2 regions of the Pradoshia sp. Z6_59 genome follow, and region 2 is predicted to be linked to the other one. Evidence: riboswitches for the same ligand, from Rfam matches in the RefSeq annotation. Region 2 holds a riboswitch; the other holds the start of a gene.
The links. Region 2 has a riboswitch for glycine ahead of gcvT (glycine cleavage system aminomethyltransferase GcvT). Riboswitches for the same ligand answer to the same signal wherever they lie in the genome.

Region 1 (15,999 bases), on a different contig from region 2:
ATACGTACTCTGAAGAAACTGGGTATGGACCATTGAACCTTATCGCATCATTAGGTGCTGTAGGTTTAGCAATTGGATTCATCGTTCTCGTTTATAGCTTCTACTGGAGCTTCCGTTATGCTCCAAGACTAAAAGGAGACTCAGATCCATGGGGTGGCCGTACATTGGAATGGGCAACAAAAACACCTGTTCCAGCCTATAACTTTGCCATTACTCCTGAAGTGGATTCTGTAGATTCCTGGTGGGATCACAAAAAAGGTACACATAATCTGTTCACACGAAAAATCGAAGAAATACACATGCCTAGCAGTGACTTTAAACCGTTTCTAATGGCAGTGGCCTTCTTCTTCTGGGGATTCTTTATGGTATTTAGTATGTGGATTCCAGCCATTATCGCTGCGGTTCCAATTATCTATTTGATGTTTGTACGTTCCTTCAATGATGATCATGGGTTCCATATATCTGTGAAAGAAATTGAAGAAGAAGAAAGAAAATTGCGAGGTGAGACAGAATGAAATTAGATGCCTCTCAACCATTGGAATATAGTACTGAACAAAATCAGCTTAAGATACTGGGCTTCTGGATTTTCCTTGGAGCAGAGATCGTATTATTCGCTACACTGTTTACTGTCTACTTTGTACTGGAAAATCGTACAGGTGATGGGCCTTCCGGGAGCGATATCTTCGCTCTTGGTGGGGTTTTAGCTGAAACCTTTATTCTTTTGGCAAGTAGTTTTACGATTGGGATCGCGATTCACGCTATGCGGATGGGCATGAAAAAAGCAATGATGGTTATGTTCTCGATTACGCTTGTCCTTGGATTAGCCTTCCTAGGCATTGAAATTTATGAGTTCTTCCATTATGTACACGAAGGAGCTTCCATCCAAACAAGCGGCTTCACTTCTGCATTACTTACATTGCTTGGAACACACGGAGCCCACGTAACCGGAGGAATTCTATGGGGAATCGCTATTCTGATTCAAGTGAGCAGACGCGGAATTAATCACCTTACTGCTAATAAAGCATTTATTTTTTCACTGTACTGGCACTTCCTGGACGTTGTTTGGATTTTCATCTTCAGCTTCGTCTACCTGAAAGGACTGATGTAAAATGGCTAAGTTATTCCCTAAAGAGCATATCATAGGATTTTTATCATCCATCGCTCTAACAGTGGCAGCATTATTAGTTCTTTTCCTGGAGATATCATTTGGATTTAAAATGGCTATTTTGCTTATCACAGCTGGCTTACAAGCAAGTTTGCAGATATTCCTGTTCATGCATATTAATGAATCCAAGGAAAGAAGAACACTCTATACCAATATCCTTTATGCATTATTTGTAGCCCTAGTTACCATCTTCGGTTCCATGTTCGTCTTGCTTTGGGATTGGTAAAAATCGATACAGCTATACGAAACGGACAGCGAGTTCTAGTCGCTGTCCGTTTTTCTTATTATGAGTTTGCCAAAGTAAGAGCTCCTATACCTACCATTCCCCTCATTCTGTTCGGCCCTTAATCCTATATAATAGATATTTCTCTATTACTCAAATTACCTGCATACCATACACATGCTTCTATAAACTACCATGTATTCATTTTAAAAATTCTTTTATGATGGAACTATATGAACCAGGAGTGATTGTATGAAAATATCTCTAATAAACAAGGATGGCATTATAAAAGAGGTCAAGCTTGGCTTCAGTTGGACTACTCTCTTTTTTGGAATATTCCCTGCTTTATTTCGCAAAGACTATAATTGGGCGATTATTATGCTTGGTATATCCATCACAATCAATCTTTTTCTATTTGGATTAGGCGCATTGCTAACAAGCGGCGTTTTCGCCTTTATCTATAATAAAATCTATATTAAAAACCTACTTACAAACGGCTATCGCCCTGTTTATGCTGCCGATCGAGAAATATTAATCAAGAAACAGCTATTAGCTGCTTAAAGTTATGATGGTCCCTTAGCCTTAAGGGACCGTTTCTATTACAACCCCATCTACTCATCTCTTTTCATTGGAAAAACCAATTTATAACCTCAACCACCCTTTCTAATCTATCTACTCTCGAAAAAATATACCTGCAACGAATGATTGACATAAAATACAGCCATCTTATAGAATGAAACAGTCACTCATTTATATAGACCAGTCATTATACTTGAAAAGAGGGATTTCATGTGAGTGCAAAAATGGACTCGCGTCAAAAAATTTTAGAGGCTGCTACTCGCCTTTTCAACATACAGGGATATCATGCAACAGGCTTAAATCAAATTCTGAAGGAAAGCGGTGCCCCTAAAGGGTCTTTATATTATCACTTCCCTGATGGTAAAGAACAACTGGCCGTAGAAGCAGTCAATAAAATGGCCGTTCAAATTGAAAATGATATTAAGCTGGCCATGAATCAGTATGATCATGCCTTAGAGGCATTCCAATATCATATTGAAAAAATCGCTCAACATTTCAATAAAAATGACCTTTTTGAAGGTTTACCAATTGGATTATTGGCAGCGGAAACTTCCTTAATGAGCGAACCTTTACGCAAAGCGTGCAAGGCAGCATTTGAAGGTTGGGAAACAATTTATTATGATAAAATGCTTCAAGATGGCTTTGAACCAGAAAAAGCGTACCGTTTAAGTCTATTGGTTAATTCAATGATCGAAGGAGCCATCACCCGTTCGCTAACCAATTTAAATGGACAGCCTTTACTAAACATCTCTAAATGTCTGCCCGATATATTAAAGAAATGAGCAACCATAAATGTATATCCTTAATCAGCATATTATATAGACTGGTCTAGTAATTATACATAATGAAAGGGGAATATTATTTGAGTAATAATCATGCTACAAACTTAGAAAATAAGCAGATTAAGCCACTTCCAATCGTGATTGCTATAATGATTGGTGCTTTTATCGGACTCTTTAGTGAAACTGCCTTAAATATGGCATTCACCAATATTATGGAGGACTTTCGCATTGAACCACATGTCGTTCAATGGTTAACAACCGGTTACTTACTTGTACTTGGTATTCTTGTGCCTGTAACAGCATTGCTTCTTCAATGGTTTACTACCAAACAATTATTCAGTGCCTCTCTCATTTTTTCTATTGTAGGAACATTAGTAGGAGCTTTGGCACCTAATTTTGAAATACTCCTTCTAGCACGTGTCATTCAGGCTATAGGAACAGGTCTATTACTACCGTTAATGACAAATGTTATTATGGTTATATACCCACCTCATAGACGCGGAACAATTATGGGGATGATGGGGCTTGTCATTATGTTTGCACCTGCTGTCGGTCCAACCCTATCAGGATTAATCGTAGACAGTCTGGGCTGGCAATCGATTTTCTGGCTATGCTTACCTTTGCTTATTTTTACATTCGTATATGGTCTCATCTATATGCAAAATGTATCAACCATCACAAAACCAAAAATAGATATTCTGTCTATTATTCTTTCATCCATTGGTTTTGGAGGAATCGTCTTTGGTTTCAGCAGTGCCGGGGAGGGTGCTGGCTCATGGAGCGACCCAGCTGTTCTTTTACCGATTATTGTTGGGGCACTCAGCCTTATCCTATTCTCTTTCCGCCAGTTTAAAATGGAACAGCCAATGCTTAATTTACGCGTATTTAAGTTCCCTATGTTCTCTATTGGACTTTTAATGGTATTCCTGGGTATGATGATCATCTTATCCTCATCCATTCTATTGCCTATGTACTTAAAGGGCGGAATGTTATTGTCAGCTTTTGCAGCCGGCCTTGTCTTATTGCCTGGCGGTATTGTGAATGGAATTATGTCACCAATTACGGGGAAATTATTTGATACCTTCGGGCCAAAATACTTGGTTATTCCCGGTTTTATATTAACAACAATATTTACCTACTTATTTACTAATATAACAACTGAAACTACCCAATTAACGGTTATCATCTTGCACACATGCATGTTGATTGGGGTTGCCATGATTATGATGCCTTCGCAAACAAATGGGTTAAACCAGTTGCCAAGACAGTATTACCCTGATGGAGCTGCTGTCATGAATACACTTCAGCAAATTGCAGGGGCGATTGGGACAGCAGTTGCTGTTAGCATCATGTCAGCTGGCCAGGCAAGCTATTTGGCTACAGCTGATCCCAATAATCCGCTTGCTGCCTCTGAAGCTTTGACAGCCGGTGTGCAAAACGCCTTTCTATTTGCTTTGATTGCCTCCATAATCGGATTGGTAGTTTCTTTCTTCGTTAAGCGTGTAGATGTTTAAAAGTATATAGAATAAGAGGGTGGCAAAAATCATGCCACCCTCATTTTTATTTATTAATCTAATAACATAACAAAATCTCTCTTGTAAACCCAATCTTCTTCGCTTCACATCGATCCTGTATAGTTAAGCCAGCTTCCTTAATCATGTCATCAATTCGTTCCCCGGTAACAACAACAATTCTGTCTGCAATGCGATTTGCATGCGTTAAAATTGATAATTGTTCTTGCGGGCTCGCTGTATGGCATAAATTATAGGGTAAATCAATGATAGCTGCATCATAATGGTCGGTAACTTCCTCAATTGCCCCTATTGCAATATCACAGCTATATCCAAAATGAGCTACATTTTCTCTGGCACCAATAGCTGGCAATGGCTTGATATCACGTCCACATATCGTAATCCCCATTGACAAGGCTTCCACCAGTACATTCCCAATTCCACAGCATGGGTCAATCGCTTTCACACCAACAGGGTTGGGAACCGCGATATTAGCAACTGCTCTTGCCATTCTAGTACTGAGAGCTGTCGAATACTCTCGTGGTTTCTTTTGATGATGCAACCAGACCGCTTCATTTTTTTCATAAATACCTACATACCATTTACCGCCGCAAGTAATGATGCCAAGAACGATATCCGGCTTCTCCAAATCAGCTTCACCCTGGATTTTTAATCCGATTTCCCGTTCAATCTTTCTTCGTTGACTAAAGCTAACTTTATCCTCTAGATCATTCGTTTTCACAAAGATTGTTTTGAATGTCTGATCCGGGAAGGAAAGTTTGCCTGCCTTGTGATAAAGGGCCTCCAAACTATCCCCTTCGGTCAGGACTTCTATTCTTTCCCTAATAAAGGGACTTCGGCTTGGATCGACTTTTCTTGTACTTTTAAAAACAAAATCATCAGGATTCATATCAAACAACGCCCTGAATTCCATTTTGCATAAAGGTTCTTCCTCTGAACTGCATGCATATGTGTATATAAAAATTGGCTCCACCAATCCCATTCTGTTGTATTCTCTTCAACAATCTATAAAAAGCTTATATCACTCTATTATAATGCATTTTTATAGGAAACTAAAATCCCATCCATTATAGTTAAGAACATACCTCACTTGAAGGAGGCACCAAAATGATTATTGTAATGGACGATGAATCAAAAAAGTGGATTGCATCCAAAGGGAATCAAGTAATCATTAAAAACTTAGATGTTAAAGCCTGCTGTGGACCCGGTGTTCAGGAACTTGTAGCATTGCCTGGTAAACCTAAAACTCTGAATCATTATTATCAAATTACATCCGATCAAGTATTATTTTATATTCATAAAAATGTACGAAAAAAGGAAAAACTGATTCTTACATTATCGGGCCTTCCCTTCTTAAAATCCCTCTCCGTTAAGCTTCATTAAAATTCATTTGAGCATAAAAAAACAGGTAAAGAGACCAGTTATTCGGACCCTTTACCTGTTTATTATTTACATCGTTTTCGTCAGTTCTTTCTCAGACTGTATAACCAATTGGGCTTGCGGCTGTTTGGATAGCTTAATCCATTTCATGATGGAAGCCACCATAATCACAACACCTAACGCAAGCATGATAATGGATAGAACACCGTTCAATACATTATATCCACCTGCATCCGGATTCAGATAGACATTCTTAATCATCCAGAATCCACCTACATTAACCGTAACATATAGATACGCCAATGGGACTAAGCATGTCATCATATACCAGCGTTTCTCTGCAATTTTCAAGACAACGGTAGCTCCAACAATCAATCCGATTGACGCCATCAACTGGTTGGATACTCCAAACAGTGCCCAGACGGAACTGATATCTCCAGAGAATAATAGATATCCCCAAATAAAGCAGGCTAATGCACTGGCAAAAATGTTAGCTCCAAGAGAATCTGTTCGTTTCAAAGGTTTAATAAAGTCTCCAAAGAAGTCCTGGATGAGATATCTGGCAACCCTGGTTCCTGAATCAATCGCTGTTAAAATAAATACCGCCTCAAACAGAATTACGAATTGATAGAAATAGGAGGCCAAGTGTTGGAAGAATGGTACACTGGTAAAGATTTCTGTCATACCGACAGCAAGTGTTACGGCTCCACCTGTTCTTCCCTCAAGGTCCATATCTACTGCTTCTTCCAATCTATCTAAATGGACTGTTTCCATTCCCAATGTTGAATAGACCTCAGGTGATGAGTTAATCGCAAAATAATCACCAGGCTGAAGAGCAACTGCAGCAATCAATGCCATAATAGCCACTAAACATTCTACTAGCATCGCACCAAAGGCTATGCCTTTAATATCACTCCAACGGCTGACCATTTTCGGAGTCGTACCTGATCCAACAAAAGCATGGAAGCCTGAAATGGCACCGCAGGCAATTGTAATTGAAATAAACGGCCATACTGGGCCCGCCACAATGGGACCTCCACCGTTAATGAAATCTGGAATAATAGCAGGAAACTCAACTGAAGGGTTAACGATAAATACACCAATAATAAGTGCTGCGAAAACTCCTATTTTCATAAATGTACTTAAATAATCACGTGGTGCAAGCAATAACCAAACAGGAAGTGCAGCAGCGAAAAAGGCATAGACTGGTAAAATAATAGCAAGAGTGCTCTTTTCAAGCGTTAGGAAATCGCCTAACCATGTTCCCTGAATTTGTGGACCAAAGAAAATTGCTAGCATAATTAAGATAAATCCAACGGTCGTCGGGACTTTTAAATTCCCTGTCTTTTTATGATAGATTCCCACTAACATCGCAATCGGAATTGTAATTCCTACCGCAAATGTACCCCATGGGTTTCTTTCAAGTGCTCCAAGTACAACCAATGACAAACCTGCCATCGTAATGGTGATAATGAATAGCATGGCCAATCCTGTACAGAATCCTGCTACAGGTCCAAGTTCTTCTTTTGCTACCTCGGATAATGATTTACCATCTCTGCGCATAGAGGCAAAGAGCACAACTGTATCATGAACTGCTCCTCCAATTACTGCCCCAACCAATAGCCAAATCAGCCCGGGTAAATAACCAAACTGAGCTGCCAGAATCGGCCCAACCAATGGGCCTGCAGCAGCAATGGCTGCGAAATGGTGTCCAAATACTACCCATTTATTTGTTGGCACATAGTCTTGACCATCCTCAAGCTTTTCAGCTGGTGTTGGTTTATCATTAGATAATTTCAACACCTTAGCCGCCATAAATGTCCCGTACAAACGATAGGCTATTAAAAGGATACAAATCGAGCCAATAACAATTGTAATCGCATTCATTTCAATGTTCCCCCTTTTTTGCATACGTATTATACTCTCATAGTATCAAATGAAAACTCTTACACCTCATTTTCAAAATGAACCGCAAAATAACTGGGATGAATTACAACTTACAACTAATGAATAGCAAATCAATCCTATATTCCTACTAATTGTTTCAGCTCCTTTACATAGGTTCGACTGACCGGAACCTCGGAACCATCCGACATACGTAAGTTATAGGTTGAATTAAACCATGGTAATATCTCCACGATATGATCGATATTCACAAGATAGCTTCGATGTACCCGAAAGAACTGTGTTTTGGGCAATTTTTTTTCCAATCCAATCAGTGCCTCACTTACTTTATAAAGATGATTAACAGCCTGGATTTTACACTTTCCTTCGTATGATTCTAAGAATACGATATCATTGCATGTAAGCAATATAATTTTTTCTTCTGTCATAACAGCTATTTTTCCCTTACATTGAAGATTACTGGTATCCACTTTTTCAGGCTCCTTTGTGTGTAAATGAAGCTTTTTAACTTTGTCCAGCGTTTTGTGAATACGTTCTTCACTGAAGGGCTTCAAAAGATAATCTACCGCATTCACGTCAAAAGCCTGAAGAGCATACTCGTCATAGGCAGTGGCAAAAACGATTGCTGGAACTGGGTTTAACCCTTCTAGTTTAGCGGCTAAATGTAATCCGTTCTCTCCCGCTAATTCAATATCTAAGAAAACAATATCCGGCTTTAACAGTGGAATATCACGTAATGCATCTTCTATACAATCACTCTCACCCAAGACATCCACTTCTTTGCTTCGTGCCAGTAAATATTTCAACTCGTCCCTGGCTAATGGTTCATCATCCACTACATAGGCTCGCAGCATCCTGCTCGTCACCTCCTTTACTTTCCAGCGGGATTAAGATATTAACAGTGGTGCCCTCACCCACCTTGCTATCAACCTTAAAATGGGCTTGGTTATTATAAATACCTTTTAAGCGTTCACTAATATTAAAAATAGCTGTACCATTTCCACCGGCTGACGGTACAACCTGCCTGCTCAGATTTTTCAATCTTTCTTCCACAATCCCCTGACCATTATCCGCAACAATCATTCTCATATAATTGCCATTTGAGCACACTTGTATATTAATTTTCCCAACCTGTTTTCTTTGTGGAAATGCATAATGAATCGCATTCTCTACCAAAGGCTGCAATAAAAATGGGGGAATCAATACATTTTCTAATCCTTTCTCTATATCAAAATTAACTTCATATTTGTGAGGAAAACGCGTTTGCTCTAAAGATAAATAAGCTTTTACATTTTCCAGCTCTTTTTCTAACGGAATCTGCAACTGTCTGGCTCCCTGTAAATTGCCTCGAAAAAATAAACTTAATTCTAATAGTAGTTTACGAGCTTTATCAGGATCAGTCCGGCATAGGGCAGATATCGTATTTAGACTATTAAATAAGAAGTGTGGATGAATCTGAGCCTGCAAGGCTTTTATCTCAGCGTCCTTTAAAAGCTTAGCCTGCCGTTCCGCTTCCGCCAGCTCAAGCTGAGTGGAAAATAAATTAGCCAGCCCCTCTGCTAACTGCTGCTGAACTCTGTCTAATTTATCCGGCTTTGTATAATACAATTTTAAGGTTCCTGAGATTTCCCCATTCACTTTTAAAGGGAGAACGATGGCAGCTACGAGCGGACAGTCCTTATGCCTGCACTCGATTTCCTCCTTCGATTTAGCTATTGATACATATCCTGATTCAAGTACTTTCTTAGTCAGCCCAGTACTCGGCTTTACGCTAGGTTTATGATGATCAGAGGCTGCCCCCAAATGAGCGAGAACCAAATGTTCATCCGTGATAGAGACAGCATCCGCATCGGTTAAATTAAGCATAATTTTCGATATTTCTTTGCATGATTGGGTGTTCAAGCCCTGACGAAAATGTGGCAGAGTCTGGTCCGCAATTAAAAATGCCTGATTGGTTTGATTCGCACGTGCTATCTCTCCATCACGCTTTATGGACTGAACGATCAGCATGAACAACAGTGTTCCGAATCCATTCATGGTGATCATCGGCAAACCGATAAACTGCACGAGGCTCCATGCATGCTCAAGAGGTTTGGCAGTAGCTAGGATGATCACCATTTGCAGAGCTTCGAGGGACATCCCGATACCTGCAGCAAACAATGGCGTTATCTGACCCCCGCTCCTTTTTCTTCTGTTGCCTATATACCCTGCCAATATTCCGGCCAGGATGGTAGAAAGGGCGCAGGAAAAGGCAGTAAACCCTCCCAATGTATACCGGTGTATACCGGCTATCAGGCCAGCTCCTCCTCCAACAACGGGACCTCCCAATAATCCACCTATCACAACACCCATCACTCTTGTATTAGCAATGGCACTATCTTCTCCAATAGCTGAAAGCCATCTATTCTCCTCAACCATAGAATGATAAACTTCTATTCCAGTATAATTACTAATAACCCCAAACATGCCGAATAATAGAAATAATTTCAACTGCTCATTTAGATTATGGTCTGGGTGAATGATTTGGCGAAAGGAATTCATTTTAGAAATTAAAAACGCTATAATGACAATAATGCCTACCTTTTCAAGCATAATTGGGACTAAATCTAACATGGCCAACTCCCCTGTTTAGCGAACTTTCCATCCTCTTCTATATTTGTTAATTCTCCTGCTATTATATTTGAAAAATTAAGAAAAACAAAAAGATAGCCCTTTCATTACTATTGTTATATTAAATGCACACTTCTATTATAGTTTCATCCTTTAAATCCCTTGACACAGTTTACAAGGAAATTATATTCTTGACTCTGTGACTCTATTAATATTCATTTTTATTCATAGCTCTGCTCTCCGTTTAGCAATAGCAGCAGTAACGTCTTCTCACTTGAGTAAACGATTTTGTATGTCTTGTTATACGGGGTTCAGAAAGCTTATTAAACTTCAACAAGGAGAATCGTTATGTGGTTTATTTTTTCACTACTAACAGCTTTAGCATGGGGTGGTGCTGACCTATTTTATAAAAAGGGATCAGACAGCAACGACAAGTACAGCCATATTAAAATTATCATCATGGTTGGTCTTGTCATGGGAATTCATGCAACAGCCTATATGATTATAAAAGATATACAGTTCAATCCAATGGAAATGATCCATTATTTACCTGTATCTGCTTTATACATCCTATCTATGGCATTTGGGTATATTGGTTTGCGCTATATTGAATTGTCCATCGCCTCACCAATCCAGAATTCCTCAGGTGTTGTAACAAGCATTCTGCTCTTCATTTTTTTCACTCATGAGCTAAGTATCATTGAAGTGCTTGGGATTATCATTATCACTCTTGGGATTGTGGGGATTGCCGTTCTGGAAAAAAGAGCAGAAGATGAAGCTCGTCGACTGAATTCTGAGCATATCGACAAAAAATACCAAATTGGTTTTTTGGCTATTATCTTCCCAATTTTATATTGCATTATTGATGGACTTGCTACATTTGCGGATGCCATCTATCTGGATGAATTGAATTTAATCAGCGAAAATTCAGCTTTGCTTGCGTATGAATATACCTTTTTCCTATGCGCTGCCGTATGTTTTATCTATCTTCGCTTTATTAAGAAGGAATCCTTCCATGTATTTAAAGAGCGCGATAAAGGGATAGCAGCTATTTTGGAAACGATTGGTCAATTTTTCTACGTATTTGCCATGGCATCAGGCTATGCAATTATTGCAGCACCATTGATTGCTTCTTACAGTATCTTTTCAATTATCCTGTCACGAATCTTCCTAAAAGAGAAACTGACTAAAAAACAATACATGATCATCGCAGTTGTTATCTTCGGTATTATCCTGCTGGGGATAGCGGATGAACTCTAAATTTCAATTTGCCTTTTAATAAAGTAGATTAAAGACCAAATCCTCGAGTGATTTGGTCTTTTTTCAGAAAGAATTGCGCTACTGTTAAAATAAACATGGAAAAGAGAGCTTTCGATTCTGGCCTTCCACTTAACCTCATTGCCATGCTTATATTTCTAAAGGAATGATCCTCAAGATGTTTAAAATAGTAAACAAAAAAGAGAGAGACCTAGTACCTTTCTTTACTATTTAATACTTATAGTAATTGTTTATCAGAACTGAAGCTTGTTTAGTATCATTAATTGATTGTTCAAAAGCAAGTATTTCAGATACCACACCACCTAATTCTAGTTCACCGCTTGATAAAGCTATATCAATAGTTGTGAAGGTAATATCGTAATGTTCCCTTGCTGTTAATCATTTCAAAAGCATATGGTTTATATTTATATCAAGTAAATCTTGGGCTCTTCCATATGCTTCAACAAATCATTTAATTACATGTACTTAGTTTGACAACATAATAATTTAGTGATAGCATTTTTTTCATAACATTTTTTCAGAATTATGTTAATAAGTTAACATACTCTGAGAATTAATAATTTAATATAGCACGCTTTGATCGCTGTGGATAAAACTATGGCGGGAGCAGCTTCTGGAGAGACTGTATTTATACAGCGCCGAAGGATTCACAATCTCAGGCAAAAGGACAGAATGGTAACGATTTTTGTTATTCTTGCCCTTTTAGAGATTGGAGACAACCAATCTCTTTTTTTATTGTCCAATATCAATAGTGAGGTGAGACATAGTATCTAAATAAAGCGAGAAAAATGATAAATATCTATTTTACTAGGTGCCTGTTTTAGACATCTAAGATTAAACGGGGGCATGCAACTTGGCTAAGCAAGAGTTAAAAAGGGATTTAAAAAATCGTCATGTACAATTAATTGCAATTGGGGGCACAATTGGAACCGGCTTATTTTTAGGCTCCGGCAAATCCATTCATTTAGCCGGTCCATCCATCCTATTTTCTTATCTGATTATCGGAGTAGCTCTATTTTTTGTTATGAGAGCATTGGGTGAATTACTTTTATCCAATACAAATCATACATCATTTATCGATTTTGCAGCTGATTATTTGGGTCCATGGGCTGGATTTGTGACTGGCTGGACGTATTGGTTCTGCTGGATTATGACGGCCATGGCCGATATTATTGCTGTTGGTTTATATACACAATACTGGTTTGATATCCCGCAGTGGGTGCCTGCTATCATTTGTTTAGTCATTCTATTAGGATTAAATCTATTAACCGTCAAACTATTTGGTGAGTTAGAATTCTGGTTTGCCATTATTAAAGTCGTCACTATTGTTGCACTTATTGTCGTAGGAATCGTACTGCTTGTGATTGGATTTGAAACAGATAGCGGAACTGTTTCTGTTTCTAACCTTTGGAATCATGGCGGCATGTTCCCGAATGGAATATCCGGGTTCTTACTATCACTGCAAATGGTTGTCTTCTCCTTCGTTGGAGTAGAACTTATTGGTGTATCTGCTGCTGAAACAGCTAATCCGCGAAAAAACATTCCATCTGCTATCAACAAAATACCGGTACGGATTTTGCTGTTTTATGTAGGTGCCTTATTTGTTATTTTATGCATCAATCCTTGGGATCAATTAAGTGCAACAAGCAGTCCATTTGTAGGTGTCTTCGCCTTAATCGGTATTCCAATGGCGGCAGGTATTATCAACTTTGTTGTATTAACATCCGCAGCCTCTGCTTCAAACAGCGGATTGTTTTCAACCAGCCGCATTCTTTACAACTTAAGCAATCATAAAGAAGCACCAAAAAGATTCTCAAAATTAAATAAGCACCATGTACCGAGCAATGCATTAGTAACTTCTACTATTGTCGTTTCTGTCGGTGCACTGCTTAGCAAGCTGATACCAGAGCAGGCCTTTACAATCGTTACAACAATCAGCGCCATCTGTTTCATTTGGGTATGGAGCATTATTTTAATCTCGCATATCAAATATGTAAAAACGAGACCTGATTTAAGAGCTAAATCTACATTCAAAGCTCCATTAACACCAACTATAAATTATGTAATCCTAGGTATGTTTGCTTTCATACTGATTGTAATGCTCATTGCTGCGGAAACACGCTTAGCAATGCTGCTTACACCATTATGGTTTGTCTTATTGATTATCATATATAACTATCATAAAAAGAAGAGATTATGATAATAGAGCAAAACTAAAAATAATAATTCACTCCAGTTGTTAGATCACACTTAACAATTGGAGTGCATTTTTTATCCATAGCATTTCTGTATTAAATGAAAACTTAGTCCAGCGATACCGAACTTAGCCAATATAGTTTCAAAACGATTTTTATTTATGATTCTCGATTTCCTCCTTATTCTGCGGTATATTCACTGTGAAAGGATCAAGCTCAACTCTCTCTAAAAATGGATAAAAATCAAACTGCATAATAGCATGATCCATTTCAAAATTGTTGATTTTTTGAATGATATCCCCCTCATATACAACTTCTCCACTTAAATCAAATACTGATTGAAAATGCATTGTATCTTTATCAAGGACTTTAACATGGTTACGATCTATATATGGTGTATAATCCTCGTCTGTATCCACAAACCTTTGATCAATTATATTAAACACATACCCTAAAGTATCGAGCAAATTCTCATATTTTTCTCCCTTAAGACTCTTAGGAAATCCATATAAATTATAGTCAACAATCAATTGATCCTTTTCATGTTTGATACCATTAACTCGGATCGACTTATCAGAACGTTGACTATTCAATGTAAAGGACGTACCTGCCGCTAGTTTTTTTTCTGCTGAAGGTTCTGATAGACTTAAATGTGGATAGAAAGTGATGGATTTAGCATCTGGATCTAAATTCTCTATCGTTCGAAATTCACGTACTTTACCATTTGTTTTCTTATTAACTTTTACAGGATTTCCAATATCCAACCTATTCCCCTTATTGTCAGTTGCCTTCCCTAAAAATATATCATCATTCTCATACTCTGTTTTTGTTTCAAACATAATAGTCGATGTAATGCTTCCATAAAGCAATTCATTAACTTTAATTTGGACATTTTCATTCGGATAGTTTTTTGTGTAATCTAATGCGATAGCTTTATTCTTTTTTTGTTTAATCGGAACCGAGAAATTCCATTCTCCTTTAGTCCCATTAATGCTATGGATCATGATTGGCAAATTAAAATTCTCCTTTAATTCCTCATATGGATAATTTAAAGTCATTTGAAAATCAAACCCATCTCCTTTTTTCTTAAAAGCAGTTGATTGCCCATTAAGCCAGGGATCAGCATCCCCTTCATAATTCTCGAAATTTCCATCCATACTTAACTCATCGCTCTCTCCTGGATTTTGCTCTCTTAGATTGCCATCTACATGTCCTGTAATCGAAACAATATACCCATCAAAATATGCATTAGTCAGGGTTACATTAACTCCCTTACTAGTACTGGTCTCATTTAATTCGTAAACCAGGTTTTGTTTTGCTAATTCTGTTCCAAGGGAATCTTCAAAATCTTTAAATATTTGACCTACTAAAGGAGTTTTTGCGAGTACTTTGTTCATCGTTGGATGGATAAACCCTGAACTGATTGTCAAAGATAGAATTGCTATAGAAGCCACTCCCCCGTATAGAAGTTTTCTCTTCATCGTCTGTGGTCTCTTTTTTTCATTTCCCTGCTTTAACCCATCATCAATGGCCTTAAACACACTTTCTTTAGGTACTGGTATTTGGTTAAATGCCTTCTTTAAATCCTTTTCTTCCATGGTCGAATCCCTCCTCATTTAAGATTTTTTTTAGTGCCTCTTTCCCTCTGCTTAAATTGGTTTTAACGGTTCCTTCAGGTATTTGCATAATAGTGCTGATTGTTTTAATAGAATAATCATGATAATAAAACAAAAGAATGCTTGTCCGATAATTCTCTTTAATTTGGACCAAAGCATCCATTAATTCTCCACAATCAACTTCTTTCTTTTCCTCCGATTGCGGAATCATACCTATTAATATTTCATCCGAGAAAGGTATAACAGTTCCTCTCTTTTTGACCACTTGTCCAGCACAGCGAATGATAATTTTCGTGAGCCAAGTCATGAAGTACTCAGGATGTTTCAAAGAATGAATTGAGATAAAGGCCTGATATGTTGCATCCTGAACCACATCCAATGCATCCTCCTGATTGTTAACATATATATAAGCCGTTCGATATATTCTTTCATAATGCTGCTTAACTAATCGTTCAAAGCTCTTTTTATTCCCCTTTATAGCTTTCTTGACCAGCCTCTGCTCTTCCTTGTAATCCACTTTCTCGCCCCCTTCTGTCTATTAGTGATGAATTTCCCTAAAAAGGTTTCAAATATTGGAAGTTTTTTATATTTATTTAGGATACTGAACACATACATTAGATTTATATATATTTCTACAGTACATCAACCAGCTTCACATCGTCTTTGTTTTTGGGGAAATAATCCTATTAACGTAAGCATGATTTTAATGTACTAAGCTCCCAAATATCTAAAAA
Region 2 (15,999 bases):
TGGGGTATTTACAACAAAAGAAAACTCGCCATTTTTATGAGCGAGTTTTCTTTATTTTATATCATTTACGATATCAAAAGGACTGACGTTTCTGAGCATTTTTTTAGAAAAGAACCTCTCCCTTTAGTAGAACACCTGCCAAGCCTATTCCTCAATTTCCTGAAGCATAACACTCTCCACATAATTCACAAATCGACGTAAATCCTGAGCCAGTTCACGATTTATTTGGCCTTCTTCATACATTCGCTGAATGTCAGCTCGTTCAGCTTCAATAGCTTTGAAACGTAATTCTTCTTTTTGCTGATCCTTCATACTATTATTTGAACGGGCATTATTTGGTTGCTTCAGTTTGTCAATAATTCTTCGATACTCATAAATGATGGATGAAACATGTGAATTGTTCGTTTCCTCTACATATTTTTCTAGACTTTCAATGGCGGCTTTTGTCGCCTGAATCTGAATATCCCGCATATCATTTAAGAGGACTGCCGTCTTTTCGTTTTCCTTGGTTATCACACGCCTATACTGCTTATACTTCCTATATAATTGGCCAAAAAGAGTCATTATTTTGGACATGAAATTCTCTGTGAGTAAATTTTCTCTTATATCCAGGGACTTCTCGAGTCTTTTCACAATCTCTTCACTTACTGAACCATCAGCAGCAGCCTCCTGGATATATTGTCTTTCTGCTCTTAAACCAACTAAGCGAGCTTCAATTCTCTCTTTTTGCGATACTTTAATAAATTCTAAATCCTTATTTTCATAGCGAATTTGTTCAATCATCTTTTTATATTCGCCAATTAATTCGTAACCAGCGGATTGATTCTCTGGCTCTATTTCTTCTTCAATCCTCTTTATGGCAGTCCGCAATATTTTCAATTTCATCTGAGCATCTAAAAACTCTTTCTCCTCATCATTCTCCGGTTCAATGGATTTTTTACTGATCAGAGGCAGTAGAATAGTTGCAGCTAAAAGAGTAAATAAAATAACACCGCCTGCTATAAATACAATCAGAGAACGTTCAGGAAATAAATCTCCAGTTGCTACAAAGTATGGCATAGACAATACCCCTGCCATCGTAATAGCACCGCGCACACCGGTCAAGCCGGTTAGAAGGGCCACTTTCCAACTGGGCTTCGATTGTTCTTTTCGGTTAGTTATGTAATAACCCATGCTTAAAAAGCAGTAGGACCAAACAATTCGGATAATCATGATAGCCAAACCTATTGCCAGGACATAGCCGAGCACAAGCCAATTGCTGATTAGAGGATTCTCTACCGTTGCTCTCATAGAAGACGGCAAGCTCAAACCCAATAATAAAAATACCACTCCATTGAGTACAAATAAGATGATCGACCACATATTCTCAGTGACCACCTGTTCCTCAGCACTTTTCATCCCCGTCTTTTCACTTAAACTGGAATGAACAATACCTGCAGCTACTACAGCAATTACACCAGAGGCGTGCAGGACTTCTTCTGAAACAATATAAACAATAAATGGCGTGACAAATTGCAGCAAAGAATAAAAGGTAACATCCTGGATCCCCTGTCTTCTTAGTGAATAACGGATTAGAATAGCTAATAATCCGAGGATAATACCAGCAATCGCACCAACAATGACCACATAAACAAAATCTGCAGCTGCCTCCTGTAATGAAAAATAACCTGTTACAACCGCAGCAACTGCATAATTAAAGGCAATTAAACCAGACGCATCATTAATCAACGATTCGCCTCGAACAAGACGTAAAATAATCGTCGGTAAGTAAATCCTTTCGGCAATACCGTTCACCGCTACTGGATCCGTTGGAGAAAGGATAGCTGCTAAAGCAAAAGCAGCGGCCAACGGAATACTGGGAATAAGCCAGTTAATAAAATACCCACCAATTATAGTCGTTAAAAAAACAAGAATAAATGCATTGGCCAATATTGGCCAGCGCATTTTCCATAAATCATCGCGTGGAAATCGACGTCCATCATTAAATAATAGGGGTGCAATAAATAGGAGCAAAAACCATTCCGCTTTTAACTCAAATGATAGATCCTGTATGAATAAAGCAAATAAAATCCCCAAAGCTATTTGAGTTAAAGCCGTAGGGATGGATGGAATATAGTGGCTAATAATATTCGATATTAAAAGCATCACTAAAAGCAATATAATTGATAAAAGTAAATCCATTATTCTCCCTCTAACTCGATATTATTAATGTTTACATTCTGCCACAAAAGGAGGCTACTTATTACCATACCCAATCAGTTATGCAGGAAACATTTCTCTTTAATCGGATTCATTACTGCGTTGTAATCGATCTGCTTCAATCTTGTATCCAAGTTCCCTTAACTCACTTAAAACGAACTTCCTGACTTCTTCATCTTCCATTATAATGCCAAGAGTTTGTGCATCTCTGACAAAAGCAAGTTTATTTTCTACGGAAGCTTTCTGAAAGTATGCCTGTAAATCTTGAACGTCTATTTCTACATCCTCTTCTAATTCGTATTTATCATGTGTGATTGGTTGATTACTTATCGGAACCACCCCAATCCCGTCTTGAGTATGTATAGCAATTTGCTGTTTTCTCTCCTTAAATAGATTCTTATAATATGACTTTACATCTTGAATAACCGTACAATTTAATGATTCTTTTAATTTTTCAAGTACATATTCCCTTTCTTGTAAAAACTCTTCTTCATCATATTCGAATTCTGCTTCGTCTTCACTTTCTTCCCCTTCATCAGCCATTTCAATTGAAAGAAAATTCCCGATTTCGATCGCATCCTTCATCGTGAAAAGGAGATTCGTAAATTCTTTTAAATTACGAGCAGCCAAAAAAACAGCTGATCCAAAATCCATAGGACTAACATAAACCACATAGGCCTCTTCCAAATCGGTAACAGCTCCAAAATCAGTCAATAAACCAAAATGAATTCCATCCGCTCCGGTAGACGCAAATGTAATAACATCGCATGGTGTGACGAAATAATTCTGATCCTCCGTGTCCAGCATTAGTCCAAGTGAATCTAAAGAATACCCGACTTCTTCAAGATTGTCCTGCAGTTTCTGTAACCTTTGAAAAGTGGGTGGCATCTGTTTATAATGTCTAACAATATCCACGTAACTACCCCCTTTGTATTGCCTTCTCTATAATTATAAAGGAAAATATTTCTAACGGGGATAAATAACAGAAAAATCTAACTACCCTATTTAAGTAAGGACAATTTCAAAGTACAGGAGGCTTAGATACTTGGAAGATCATATACAAAATCTAATTAATTAATTACCCAAACTTAAAGTAGGACAAAGATTTATTCTTGGTATTGACGGCCTCAGTCGTTCCGGGAAGACGACTTTTACCAAAAGAATGAAACAGCTACTAGAGGAACAGAGCCTATCATTTTACCTTTTTCATATAGATGATTTTATTGTAGATAAAGATAAACGTTATCACACTGGTCACGATGAATGGATTGAATATTACTTTTTGCAATGGGACACCGAGTGGTTAAGAGTTAATTTTTTCAATCAATTAAAGGAAGCATCTGAGATACTCCTGCCTACATATGACCCCACCACTGATAAGCAAAAATGGCAAATGTGCCAGATTCCAGCAACTTCCCTCATCATCATTGAAGGTATATTTCTGCAAAGAAAAGAATGGAGAGCATTCTTTGATTATATAATTTTCCTGAATTGTTCCAGAGAAACAAGATTCAGCCGTGAAAGTAAGTCTACACAGGCGAATATTGATAAATTTCGAAATCGATACTGGAAAGCAGAAGAATATTATTCGAAGACAGTTACCCCAGCACTTAGCTGATTTGGTTATCGAGAATGAAGGTTAGATCAGAAAGGATATGTTCTAATTAAAATAGCCCTGCCGAATGATTCGGAAGGGCTGTTTTAGATCGGTGAGCACTCTATTATTATTCAAATGCCTCATATACCTTTAATTTTTTTCCTTTAATAGTTTTATTCTTCATCGCCTGTAATACGACGGGACCTTTATTATTCAAAATTTCAACAAATGTAGCCTGATCTTGAATTGTGATAATTCCAATGTCCTCAGCTGCTATGCCTTCAATTTTTGCGATTGTTCCAACAAAATCAACAGCACGCAATTTCTTTTTCTTGCCGCCATTGAAAAACAGCTTCATTATCCCACTGTTTAATTCGGTCGCTTTATCTTCCTTTATCTCATTTGCAAACATTTTCGCATCGAAATCCGGCCTGCATTTTTCTACTTCTGCTTCACTTGGCTCCTCTTTTACCGGAATAGCAAAGCCTATATATTCTTCTGTCTCTCTCAACAATTCTTCATCTCTAGGAGTTACAAAAGAAATAGCTACTCCCGTATGTCCCGCACGGCCCGTTCTTCCCGTCCTATGTACATAGGATTCCTTTTCCACTGGAAAATCATAATTCAACACATGCGTAATATTATCAATATCTATTCCGCGCGCAGCAACATCGGTGGCAATTAAATATCGAAACTCACCCCGTTTGAATTGGTTCATAACATCAAAGCGATCCTCTTGATACATTCCACCATGAATTTTACCGCATGAATACTCCCATTTAACCAATGTATCAAACAGATTATTTACCTGTTCCTGTGTGCGGCAAAAAACAATGCAGCTATCCGCATTCTCAATCGTTGTAACTTTCCTTAGCAGTTCCGCTTTGTTTTCATGCTTGACCCTATAATAAGAGTGTTCGATCAGCTGAGTCGTCATCTCTTTTTTATTAATTTCAATAAAGACTGGTTCTTTTAGATATTGATTAGATAGCTTTTGAATATCATCCGGCAATGTTGCTGAAAACAACATGCTGATTCGTTCCTTAGGTAATTCATTTATTATCGCTTCAACCTGATCAATAAAGCCCATATTCAACATTTCATCTGCTTCATCAATTACCAGATAGCGCAGTTCACCAACGTTTAATGTTCCTTTTTGAATATGATCTAACACTCTGCCCGGTGTTCCAACGACAATATGATTTTTTTGCTTAAGCTCCAGCTGTTGCTTGGCAAATGATTGCTTTCCATAAACAGCTGCTGCTTTAATCCGCTTAAATCGACCAATATTCGTTAAATCTTCCTTCACCTGTGCAGCCAATTCTCTGGTCGGTGTTAGGATAAGTGCCTGAGGTTTATTTTCGATCCACTCTATATGATTACAAATCGGGATTCCATACGCAGCTGTTTTCCCACTGCCAGTTTGTGCTTTTACGATAAGATCCTGATTACCAATCGCAATTGGAATCACCTTTTGCTGGACCTCTGTCGGTTGAAAATAATTCATTTTACTTAATGCCCGAATAATTTCGGGACTTATGTCAAAATCATTGAAGCTATGTTCAGTCATGTATGTTCCTCTTTTTCGGTTACTTAGCTGATTCTCCACTTGAGAGATGCTTTTATCCATTATACCTGATTTGCACTGATTAATCGAAATTAGAAGGATAGTCTAATCTCAGGTTCCCGTCATTTTAAGGCACCTTTTAATAGTAGAGTATTTATTGGACAGCCATCCCACCCGATAAAAAAGCGATATTATTAGAGTATCACACCCGTAAAAGAATTAATTGTCTATTTACCTATCCCATTCATGTACTAAAACACTGTATAATAATGAATCTCGCCAGCCCATTCTCATGAGCAAATGGTCGCGAATGATGCCTTCCCTAACCATTCCTGCTTTTTCTAACACCTTCGCTGAACCTATATTTCTTGGGTCACAGGTTGCAAAAATACGATGCAGGTTCAGTTCCTTAAATCCAAAGTCAATTAACAAACACGCAACTTCTGTAGCCACTCCTTTTCTCCAGTAATCCGAATTAACAATATAGCCAATTTCTCCAGCTTTATTAGTGAAACTTCGTATAGTAAGTTCTCCAGCCCCAATCATATTTCCATTATAAATAATTGCGAAGACAAACCTTGCTCTTGGTTTTTTTGTTGAATCCTCGATTACTTGGCTCACAAATTTTTTCGATTCTTCTTTCGTATTCGGTCCCCATGGCTGATACTTACAAACGATATCTTGTGATGCGTATTTATGTACATCAACCCAGTCACTACTAATCATTTCTCTCAGCATGATTCTTTCATTTGAAAGGCAGAATGTATTTTCGATCGTATTTCCCTCCCTATCCTGAACGACAGATTATTCATTCTTCTAAAAAAGCAGCTATCTAGTCATGATAGCTGCTTAAAATGTATTCTAATTAATTTTGATATCTCAATACAGGCTTACGAGCAGCCAGTGCCTCATCCAAACGGCTGATTACCGTTGTATGCGGTGCTTCCTGTACAATTTCCGGATTCTCCTCTGCTTCTCTGGCAATTTGAATCATAGCATCAATAAAGCCATCCAGTGTTTCTTTTGATTCTGTTTCTGTTGGCTCAATCATCATGCATTCTTCCACATTCAAAGGGAAATAAATGGTTGGAGGATGATAGCCAAAGTCTAGCAATCTCTTGGCAATATCAAGAGCCCGTACACCAAGTTTCTTCTGACGTTTTCCGCTAATCACAAACTCATGCTTACAGTGCTTATCATATGGAAGATCATAATACTCCGCCAATCTTCTCATCATATAGTTTGCATTTAAGACAGCATACTCTGTTACTGCCTTCAATCCGTCTGGTCCCATAGACCGAATATACGTATAGGCACGGACATTGATTCCAAAATTTCCATAGTACGGCTTTACTCTGCCAATTGATTGCGGACGATTGTAATCAAGCTGATAGCCATTCTCTTCTTTTACAATAAGCGGTTTTGGTAAGAACGGAATTAACTCCTTCTTAACCCCAACCGGCCCTGAACCTGGTCCACCGCCGCCATGTGGTCCAGTAAATGTCTTATGCAAGTTAAGATGAACAACGTCAAATCCCATATCACCCGGTCGAGCCTTGGATAGGACAGCATTCAGATTGGCACCGTCATAGTATAGTTTCCCACCGGCATCATGAATAATTTCGGCCATCTCGATGATCTGTTCTTCAAAAAGTCCCAGTGTATTTGGATTTGTAAGCATCAAAGCTGCTGTATCTTTCCCTACAACATTCTTCAAATCTTCCAGATCAACTAAACCATCCGGCCCTGACTTCACGGTAACAGTTTGCAATCCCGCAACTGTGGCTGAGGCAGGATTCGTACCATGAGCAGAATCAGGAACAATTACTTTTACGCGATCAAAGTCACCATTCGACTCATGATAGGCGCGAATCATCATTAATCCCGTCCACTCTCCATGCGCTCCCGCAGCCGGTTGCAAAGTGACTTCGTCCATACCAGTGATTTCCTTTAGACTTTGCTGCAAATCATACATTAACTCTAAAGAACCCTGTACAGCTTCTGCGTCCTGCAGGGGATGAACATGTGCAAATCCATTTAGACGGGCAACATTTTCATTAATTTTCGGATTATATTTCATAGTACAGGAACCGAGCGGATAGAAACCGGAATCAACGCCATGGTTTCTTCTCGAAAGTGCCGTATAATGACGCATGATATCCAACTCGGATACTTCAGGCAGCTTTGGTTCCTCTGTGCGAATGAACTCCTCAGGCAAAAGCTCAGTTAAAGCTGACTCCGGAACATCCATTTCCGGCAACGAATAGCCGATACGGCCCGGCTTGGTTTGTTCAAATATTAATGGCTGATCCTGTTTATTCATGGAAATCCCCCAATTCCTGTGCAAATCTATCAATCTCTTCTTTTGTACGCAGCTCCGTCACTGCCACAAGCATATGATTGGTTAAGGCAGGATAATCATTAGCTAAATCGTAACCACCAATTATGCCTTTTTGGATGAGCATTTTATTAGCTGCAGCTACAGAACCATTTAGCTTAACAACAAACTCATTGAATGAAGGTCCTTCAAAGGCAATTTCAAGTCCATTTGCTTTTAATTGCTCCTTTGCATAATGCGCTTTTTGGAGATTTTGAAGTGCCATCTCCTGCACGCCTTTCTTACCTAACGCAGTCATTGCCACAGAGGCTGCGAGAGCATTTAATGCCTGGTTTGAGCAAATATTTGAGGTCGCTTTATCGCGGCGAATATGCTGTTCTCTCGCCTGCAGGGTTAATACAAACCCGCGCTTCCCGTCCTCATCAACTGTTTGGCCAACCAAACGTCCAGGTACTTTTCTCATCAGCTTAGAAGTAACTGCGAAATATCCGCAATGAGGTCCACCAAATGCAGCCGGAATTCCAAAAGGCTGTGCATCCCCAATGACAATATCTGCACCGAATTCACCCGGCGGTTTCAGGACACCAAGTGAAAGTGGGTTACTTGAAACAATTAACATTCCTTTATGTTCATGTACAATTTGTTCAATTTCAGCTAAGTTTTCGATTCGGCCAAAGAAGTTTGGATATTGAGTAATAAAACCAGCTACCTCTTCAGTCATCATACCCGCCAATTGTTCTGTATCCGTTACCCCGTTTTTACAGGGAACAACTTCAAGCTCAAGATATTGGCCTTTTGCATAAGTGGATAAAACAGCCCGTGATTCTGGGTGCACTGCCTCTGAAACAAGCAGTTTCTTACGGCGTGTATGTCCTGCTGAGAGCATGGCTGCCTCGGCCAGAGCAGTTCCCCCATCATACATGGAGGAGTTCGCCACATCCATTCCGGTCAGTTCACAAATCATCGTTTGAAATTCAAAAATAGCCTGCAATTCTCCTTGGGAAATCTCCGGTTGATAGGGTGTATAAGCGGTATAAAACTCTGATCTTGAGATTACGTGATCAACGATGACCGGCATGTAATGGTCATATACTCCCGCTCCAAGGAAAGAACTATGGGTCCTAAGATTGGCATTTTTCTCGGCCAGCTCTGTTAATTCTTTCAGAAGTGATGATTCAGACTTTGCTTTTTTTAGCTTGTATTCACCCTTAAACCTTACTTTTTCAGGTATATCAGAAAATAAGTCATCGATTGATTCTACACCAATCGCTGTTAACATCTGTTCAGTATCCCGCTCTGTCATTGGTAAATAACGATGCTTCATTTTTTTACTCCTCCTGCCTGAGTGCGTTTATAAAATGGAGTACTAACAATTTTCGCCTTTAATCTTTTTCCCCTTATCTCAACCTCGACTACTTCATCAAGGTTAGCGAATTCTACATTAATCAGGACAAGGCCTACGTTTTTCTTTAAGGTTGGGGATTGTGTTCCAGTGGTCACTTCCCCTATTACATCATCCTTAACGAAAACCGGATACCCATGTCTCGGTATACCGCGGTCAATCATTTCGATTCCGACAAGCTTTCTAGTGGCGCCATTTTCCTTCTGTCCCTTTAAAACTTCCTTACCAATAAAATGTACTTTATCGGTTTTTACAGCGAACCCAATTCCTGCTTCGATAGGTGAAATCTCTGGTGATAGCTCTTGGCCATATAAGGGAAGTTTCGCTTCAAACCGAAGCGTATCTCTTGCCCCCAGTCCACATGGAACTAACCCCTTATCCTTACCGATTTCTAAGAGATCCTTCCAAAGTTTCACTGCATCTTCGCTCTTACAGTACAATTCAAATCCATCTTCTCCGGTGTAGCCAGTTCTTGAAACCAGTACACTAATGCCATTTATTATGACATCTTCACGAAAAGCAAAGAAACCAATAGTATCGAGATCCACTTCTTCTACAAGGTTCTGTAGAATATCAGCAGCAAGCGGTCCCTGTATGGCCAATTGTCCTATTTGTTCCGATACATTTTTTAGTTCCACATCTTCGCTGACATGCTTTTCTAGCCATTCAAAATCTTTATCAATATTAGATGCGTTCACAACTAACAAATAATCATCTTCATCTTTTTTATAAATAATCAGGTCATCAACCGTTCCGCCATCCTCATAGCACATAGCAGTATACTGTGCCCGGCCTGTTTTCAGCTTACTGACATCGTTGGTCATCATGAGCTGCAAAAATGGTAGTGAGCCAGCACCCTTAACGATAAATTCCCCCATATGTGATACATCAAAGAGGCCTGCTCTTGTACGTACTGCTTCATGCTCCTGTTTAATGCCCGAAAATTGGACAGGCAATTCCCAGCCGCCAAAATCAATTGTTTTTCCTCCATACTCCCTGTACACACTGATCAGCGGAGTCTGCTTTAATTCTCCCATCCTTACCCTCCTAAAAAGTTCGTTATATACGGATTCTCTTGCTAGTTATGACATTTAAACGATTGCTTGTTAACTTATTAAGTAAAACGCCGCTTTTCCGCATTTGACCGAGGTGATATACCCTTCAGTGATCCACGAAAAAAAGGACAGAAACCTCCCTTATTAGGGGGGCTCTGTCCTGATACCTGAAAGTTTACCGCCGGATAACGTACTTCGGCGTTTCCTCTTGGGTGGCTTCACAATAAAGGAAGCGCTCTCCAGAGATGCGTCCAGCAAGAGTCTCTGTACCTGAGAGATTCATGGTTTCACCATTTGCTCCTTCGGTGCCGCAGTATGCGGTCTCTCCCCTTGCCTTCATTCGCTCATATAATTATGTAAATTGGTCATACTAAACAAAAAGCAAGAGATAAGCCGTTTTCTAAATAGTCTTACATTTATATCCTACCATCAACAATTATCAGGTGGCAACAATTACGTTATCTCTGATGAATGAATAGGAAACTAAAAAAATTGTCAGTAATACCTCAGCTTTATTGCGGTGAAAAATCGTTTAGGGGTCGGCTTAATCAATTCCTTATAAATATCCGTCAACCGCATAAGGCGTTAATCAGATTTTAGCCGAAGATTACCCTTCTACTGTTATTTTGGAATTGATAGCAGCACCTATCTGAGACGGAGACTTCTATAAATTACTATCAAACATTTATCTAACTAGCTTAAGTAAAGAAAGTTGGGATTCACATTGAGTTTAACACCAAAGGTCTATTTTGATGAAGATTGGGAAAAGGAGCTTGAAGAAAAGATTATGGAGGACGGCCCATGGTGCAGCTACTCTCTTTTTAAACTCGGATTGGAGGCCGAAAAGCATAATCTGATTCCAGATTTCAACGGCCTCCTTGCACCAAAGCATTTATCAGGATTTACACCTTTAAACCATCAGCTCGAAGCTGCTACCGAAGTCATTGAAAGAATGAATGGTAAAGCCATATTGGCTGATGAAGTGGGTCTTGGCAAAACGATAGAGGCCGGTCTTATTTTAAAGGAATATATGATTCGGGGCCTGGCAAGCAAAATACTAATACTAGTCCCAGCCTCTCTCGTATCCCAATGGGCAAAGGAGCTTAATCAGAAGTTTCACATACCTGCTGTCATATATAGAAAGGGGTATGGGTGGGATTCTGAATGTATAATCACTTCCATAGATACTGCTAAACGAGAGCCTCATCGTTCTGCCATATTGGAACAAACCTATGACATTGTCATCATAGATGAAGCTCACAAGTTAAAAAACAATAAAACCAAAAACTATGAGTTTGTACAAAAAGTCCAAAGAAAGTTCTGTCTACTATTAACGGCAACCCCTATTCAAAACAAGCTAGAAGAAATTTTTTATCTTGTATCATTGCTTAAGCCAGGGCATTTAGGAAGCTATGCCAAATTTAATGAACGCTTCTCTGCTAAGAAACGTTCATTAAAGGATGATGCTTATTTAAAAGAATTGGTTAATATGGTGATGATTCGAAATAAACGCCAGGATACCGGCATTGAATGGACAAAGAGAAAGGTTGAAACCATTTTTATAGATTTCACCGAAAAGGAGCAGGCTCTATATGATGGAGTTTCTTCATTTAGGAAAGAATTGCCGGAGGGTATCGGAAGTACATTTTCTTCTTTAATCCTCCAGCGTGAGGCATGCAGCAGCAGAGAAGCCGTCTACTTTACGCTGAAAAATATGCTCGATCGAAACCCAGATGCCGGACTAAGCTTTAAGGAAGCCATACATAACCTTATCAACCTGGTCGAACTGGTTGATGGCAATTCAAAAGCAAAAAAAGCGCTTGAATTGATTCATTCCATAAAAGATAAGGTTATCATTTTTACCGAGTATCGAGCCACACAATTATATTTGCAGTGGTTTCTTAAGCAAAATGGAATCAGTTCTGTTCCATTCCGCGGCGGATTTAAACGCAGTAAGAAGGACTGGATGAAGGAACTATTTGAAAAACAAGCGCAAGTCTTAATTGCTACAGAAGCAGGTGGAGAAGGAATTAACCTGCAGTTTTGCCATCATATTATAAACTTTGATTTACCTTGGAATCCGATGCGCCTGGAACAAAGAATCGGCCGAATTCACAGACTTGGACAAACAGAAGATGTCCGAATCTATAATTTTGCGACCAGAAATACTATTGAAGATCATATTATGAAAATTCTCTACGAAAAAATTCAATTATTTGAACGCGTCGTAGGAGAACTTGATGATATTTTAACAAGGCTGGAGGTTAAGAATCTTGAAGAGCATTTAACCGATATCCTCAATAAATCAAAAACAGAGGGTGAGATGAAGGTTAAAATGGATAATCTCACTTCTCTAATACAGCTTGCTCAAGATTTAAAAAAGGAGATGCCATCACATGCAGCAACAGGAAATTCTTGAGTTTCTCGTTCAATTTTTCACAGCCAATCAATGTGAAATCATCAATCAAGGGCCAGGTCATCTAACTGTGCAATTGACGATTGATATGGATAAAGAACTAATGAACCGCCCTTTTTATTGGCATTATCTCGAGAAAGTTGGCGGAGTGCCCAATCCGATGAGTTTAACGTTTATCCTCGATAAAGAGGCAGCTCCTCCTGATTTAAAAGGGGAATTCATACATTTCGGATCCCCTCGCCTGCACCAAATATTCGCGTCTGCCCAAAGACTATCTAAGCATATCCGTTTATTTGAGGAGATTAAAGTGACTAGTGGTCAGATGCCTTTATTTCCCTGGTTAGGTGTAAATGTTAATATCTCCTATGAATGCGACCGAAAAAAGGATTTATTCTTTTCAATAGGATTAAACCTGATCAACGGTCTTTTTGTAGAAAATTTCATTGATTCAGCTGATAAACTGTCGCTTACACCTAAAATATCTGACTATACATTTACGCTTACACCAATTATTCGTTATCAAAGCGGATTGCATCGTATCAAAACTTACATCCAAAATAAAATTAATCAGGATGACCATGGGTGGGCTGATGAGGCTCTCGTGCGCTGGAATAAAGATTTGAGTTTGCTGAACCATTTTTATGAGGACAAAAAAGAAGAGGAAACTAACATGTATGACCTTGAAAAGGAAGCATTGCGAATGCAATACGAACCCAGAATCCGTGTCAGCATCATAAATGGCGGACTTTTTTATCTTAGCGGTCAGGCTATCTAAAGGAATCTAATAAAGCTCAGGCTGGATATTCGCAAAACAAAATTGAGTATCAATCAGAGGCAGCCAATTAAGGCATATGTTTTCAATGATACTCATCAATGTTCTCAGTTTGGTGAGCATTCTATCGTTCCATTATTTAATCATTAAAGCTATGAATCGAAATGTAAAAAGGCGAACCTGCTTGTCCAGTTTCAGAATATATGGTCGGTTACTTCAATACTTCTAAATAGAACTTCTAATATATAGCTGCCATACCGAGGCAGCTATTTCAATTAATACAGCATTCTCCTAATCCAACGTTTCCACCTCCTTTCGATTTATATCCTAACATTCAATAAATTTCCATATAATTATGTTTTTATGTAAAATATAGGAGATTAAGAACGACATAAACATCCTCTGCTATTTTCATCTGAGTATATTCATCTGTTTTTTTACTTTTGAATGATATGGAGGTACAAGATGAAGAAAATTAGCTATCAATTAATTTTATTTTTGCTTTTTCTACTATTTATATTGACAGCTGGATGCTCACCCAATGACAAAGATAAAGGGAATGATTTTGAGACTACTGCCAAAGCAGTTAATCCATCTGAGAAAAAAAGCTCAGAAGCTGCAATCCCAAAAGCTGATGCCACGTTTGAAGGAATGATGACTCAAGAGCAAGGAATATTAATGGAAGAAATAGTCAACAAGAAATTGGACGGAAAAACCGGTTGGGATGCTCAACCCTATTTAAACTATTATAATGATACATTTAAGAAAAACAGCGAGACGACCATTACCCAACACATAAAAGAACATAAGGAACTAACCGATGAAGAACTTTATGACTATTTAATTTATGCTATTGGCACCGGGGAATATCAAACATACTATGATCAATTAAGAATGTATGATCCAGGCCTTAAAGCTCCTGAACTACCAACAGGATCAGCAGAAGAAAAAGAAGAGCAACAAACACCTGAAAAAACGAATGTGGTTGTATTACTTGATGCCAGTGGAAGTATGAATGCAGAAGTTCCAGGCGGAAAGAAAATCGATATAGCGAAAGACGCCATTTCTACCTTTGTATCTTCTCTTCCACAGAATACAAATACATCGCTTCTTGTATATGGACATGAAGGAACCGGTTCCGATGCAGATAAAGCAAAATCGTGCGGTAAAATTGATACAGTTTATCCTTTAAAACCATATGCTCAGACAGAATTTCAAACCGCTATGAATAAATTTAATGCAAGCGGATGGACTCCACTTAGCCAAGCTATCAGTAAAGCACAAGAGATCCTTACAAACTATAGTGGTGAATATAATAATAAGATTTATATCGTAAGTGATGGAATTGAAACATGTGATGGGGACCCCGTAAAGGCTGCTCAATCATTACATGATTCCAACATCCAGGCAACCGTTAATATTATCGGTTTTGATGTAGATGATGAAGGCGTCCAACAGTTAAAACAGGTAGCCGAAGCTGGTAAGGGTGAGTTCATTCGGGTTAGCGATAAATCTGAATTAGATGCCCAAATTAAAAACAAATGGTCCCCTTCTATCTTTGAAATATCCGGAAAACAGGCTGTTCATGCATTTGATATGCTTGATGCACGAAAAGAAATTATCAACCTAGCCAATTCACTGAATTCTTTATCTACTAATGAAAAAAGCAGAATAGAAGGAGCTATCCAAACCCTTCATACTGAAAAACTGATAAGCGATTCTATCCAAAAGGAAATACTAGCTAAAGCTTCTGACATGCATAAAATACGAGCAGATGGTATTGAACAGCTTAAGAACAAAAAAGAAGAAGAATTAAAGGGCATTCAGGAGGATTATCAACAACAAATAGATGAATGGAAAAAGCAATGGGATTAATCATTTATATATAATAGTCAATTAATTAATAATGGAGTAAGCCATACTATATATGTGTGGCTTTTTGTTTGATGGCATGAATATGACTTAATCTAAGATGAAGATATAAAAAAGAATACAAAAAAGCAGTGGGTTCAGCAAATCCACTGCTTTTTCAAACAAGCATGATTTATTACGCCTTACGTTTAAAGAGCATTTCAATCGATAACGGAATGATTCCGAACCAATGGCTCATTAATGGCGGCCGATCATCTCTATGATTACGGCGTTGCTCTTTACGTACTTCCTTTGGCTGCTTCATATACACTAACCACTGAATTGTTAAAAATTTTACATAATCATTTGTTTTCATCAGACATTCACCCATCAGAAGTATCTCCATTTATCAAGGGTGTTATTCATTAATTTATAAGAAGTTAGCTAGTTTATGGTGATTTTCATTAATATCTCTTCTGTAATCTCCATTTTTGTTTTTCCGTCCGTATGAACCTGTAAATCAGCAGCCAGCTTATATAGGTCAACCCTCTTTTGATAAAGCTGCACGATTTGTTCCTCTTTATTTCCAGACAATAAAGGGCGTGATGAATCAGTCTCGAGCCTTTTTATTATTTCTGTCGGATTGGCATGGAGCCAAATAACAGTTCCCTTCTCCTTCATATAATTCAGGTTGTCTTCCCTGAGAATGATTCCCCCACCTGTCGCGATGATACAATTTTCGACAGGCAATGATTGCAGTGCCTGCTGTTCTAGGTCCCTAAATCCATCTTCACCTACTTCA

Region 1: linked by a shared signal. The riboswitch ahead of AC4D4B_RS14605 (amino acid permease) and the one ahead of gcvT (glycine cleavage system aminomethyltransferase GcvT) in region 2 are both predicted to bind glycine.

The regions. Positions count from the first base shown of each region.
Region 1 is NZ_JBZCPP010000015.1:34,207-50,205, forward strand. Features, by position in the region: gene qoxB (cytochrome aa3 quinol oxidase subunit I) at 1-515, shown strand, start outside; gene qoxC (cytochrome aa3 quinol oxidase subunit III) at 512-1,108, shown strand; gene qoxD (cytochrome aa3 quinol oxidase subunit IV) at 1,110-1,391, shown strand; gene AC4D4B_RS14560 (DUF2628 domain-containing protein) at 1,641-1,949, shown strand; gene AC4D4B_RS14565 (TetR/AcrR family transcriptional regulator) at 2,192-2,749, shown strand; gene AC4D4B_RS14570 (DHA2 family efflux MFS transporter permease subunit) at 2,869-4,263, shown strand; gene AC4D4B_RS14575 (TRM11 family SAM-dependent methyltransferase) at 4,322-5,254, opposite strand; gene AC4D4B_RS14580 (CC/Se motif family (seleno)protein) at 5,389-5,664, shown strand; gene AC4D4B_RS14585 (carbon starvation CstA family protein) at 5,731-7,548, opposite strand; gene AC4D4B_RS14590 (LytR/AlgR family response regulator transcription factor) at 7,686-8,420, opposite strand; gene AC4D4B_RS14595 (LytS/YhcK type 5TM receptor domain-containing protein) at 8,395-10,179, opposite strand; gene AC4D4B_RS14600 (GRP family sugar transporter) at 10,525-11,436, shown strand; glycine riboswitch at 12,058-12,135, shown strand; gene AC4D4B_RS14605 (amino acid permease) at 12,308-13,654, shown strand; gene AC4D4B_RS14610 (DUF4179 domain-containing protein) at 13,805-15,247, opposite strand; gene AC4D4B_RS14615 (sigma-70 family RNA polymerase sigma factor) at 15,216-15,782, opposite strand.
Region 2 is NZ_JBZCPP010000004.1:192,265-208,263, reverse strand. Features, by position in the region: gene AC4D4B_RS06475 (Na+/H+ antiporter) at 145-2,181, opposite strand; gene AC4D4B_RS06470 (hypothetical protein) at 2,281-3,114, opposite strand; partial or broken gene AC4D4B_RS06465 (kinase) at 3,308-3,842, shown strand; gene AC4D4B_RS06460 (DEAD/DEAH box helicase) at 3,924-5,366, opposite strand; gene AC4D4B_RS06455 (GNAT family N-acetyltransferase) at 5,595-6,101, opposite strand; gene gcvPB (aminomethyl-transferring glycine dehydrogenase subunit GcvPB) at 6,229-7,686, opposite strand; gene gcvPA (aminomethyl-transferring glycine dehydrogenase subunit GcvPA) at 7,679-9,025, opposite strand; gene gcvT (glycine cleavage system aminomethyltransferase GcvT) at 9,022-10,140, opposite strand; glycine riboswitch at 10,312-10,403, opposite strand; glycine riboswitch at 10,407-10,498, opposite strand; gene AC4D4B_RS06435 (DEAD/DEAH box helicase) at 10,946-12,577, shown strand; gene AC4D4B_RS06430 (YqhG family protein) at 12,555-13,349, shown strand; gene AC4D4B_RS06425 (vWA domain-containing protein) at 13,812-15,221, shown strand; gene AC4D4B_RS06420 (YqzE family protein) at 15,394-15,588, opposite strand; gene AC4D4B_RS06415 (shikimate kinase) at 15,642-15,999, opposite strand, start outside.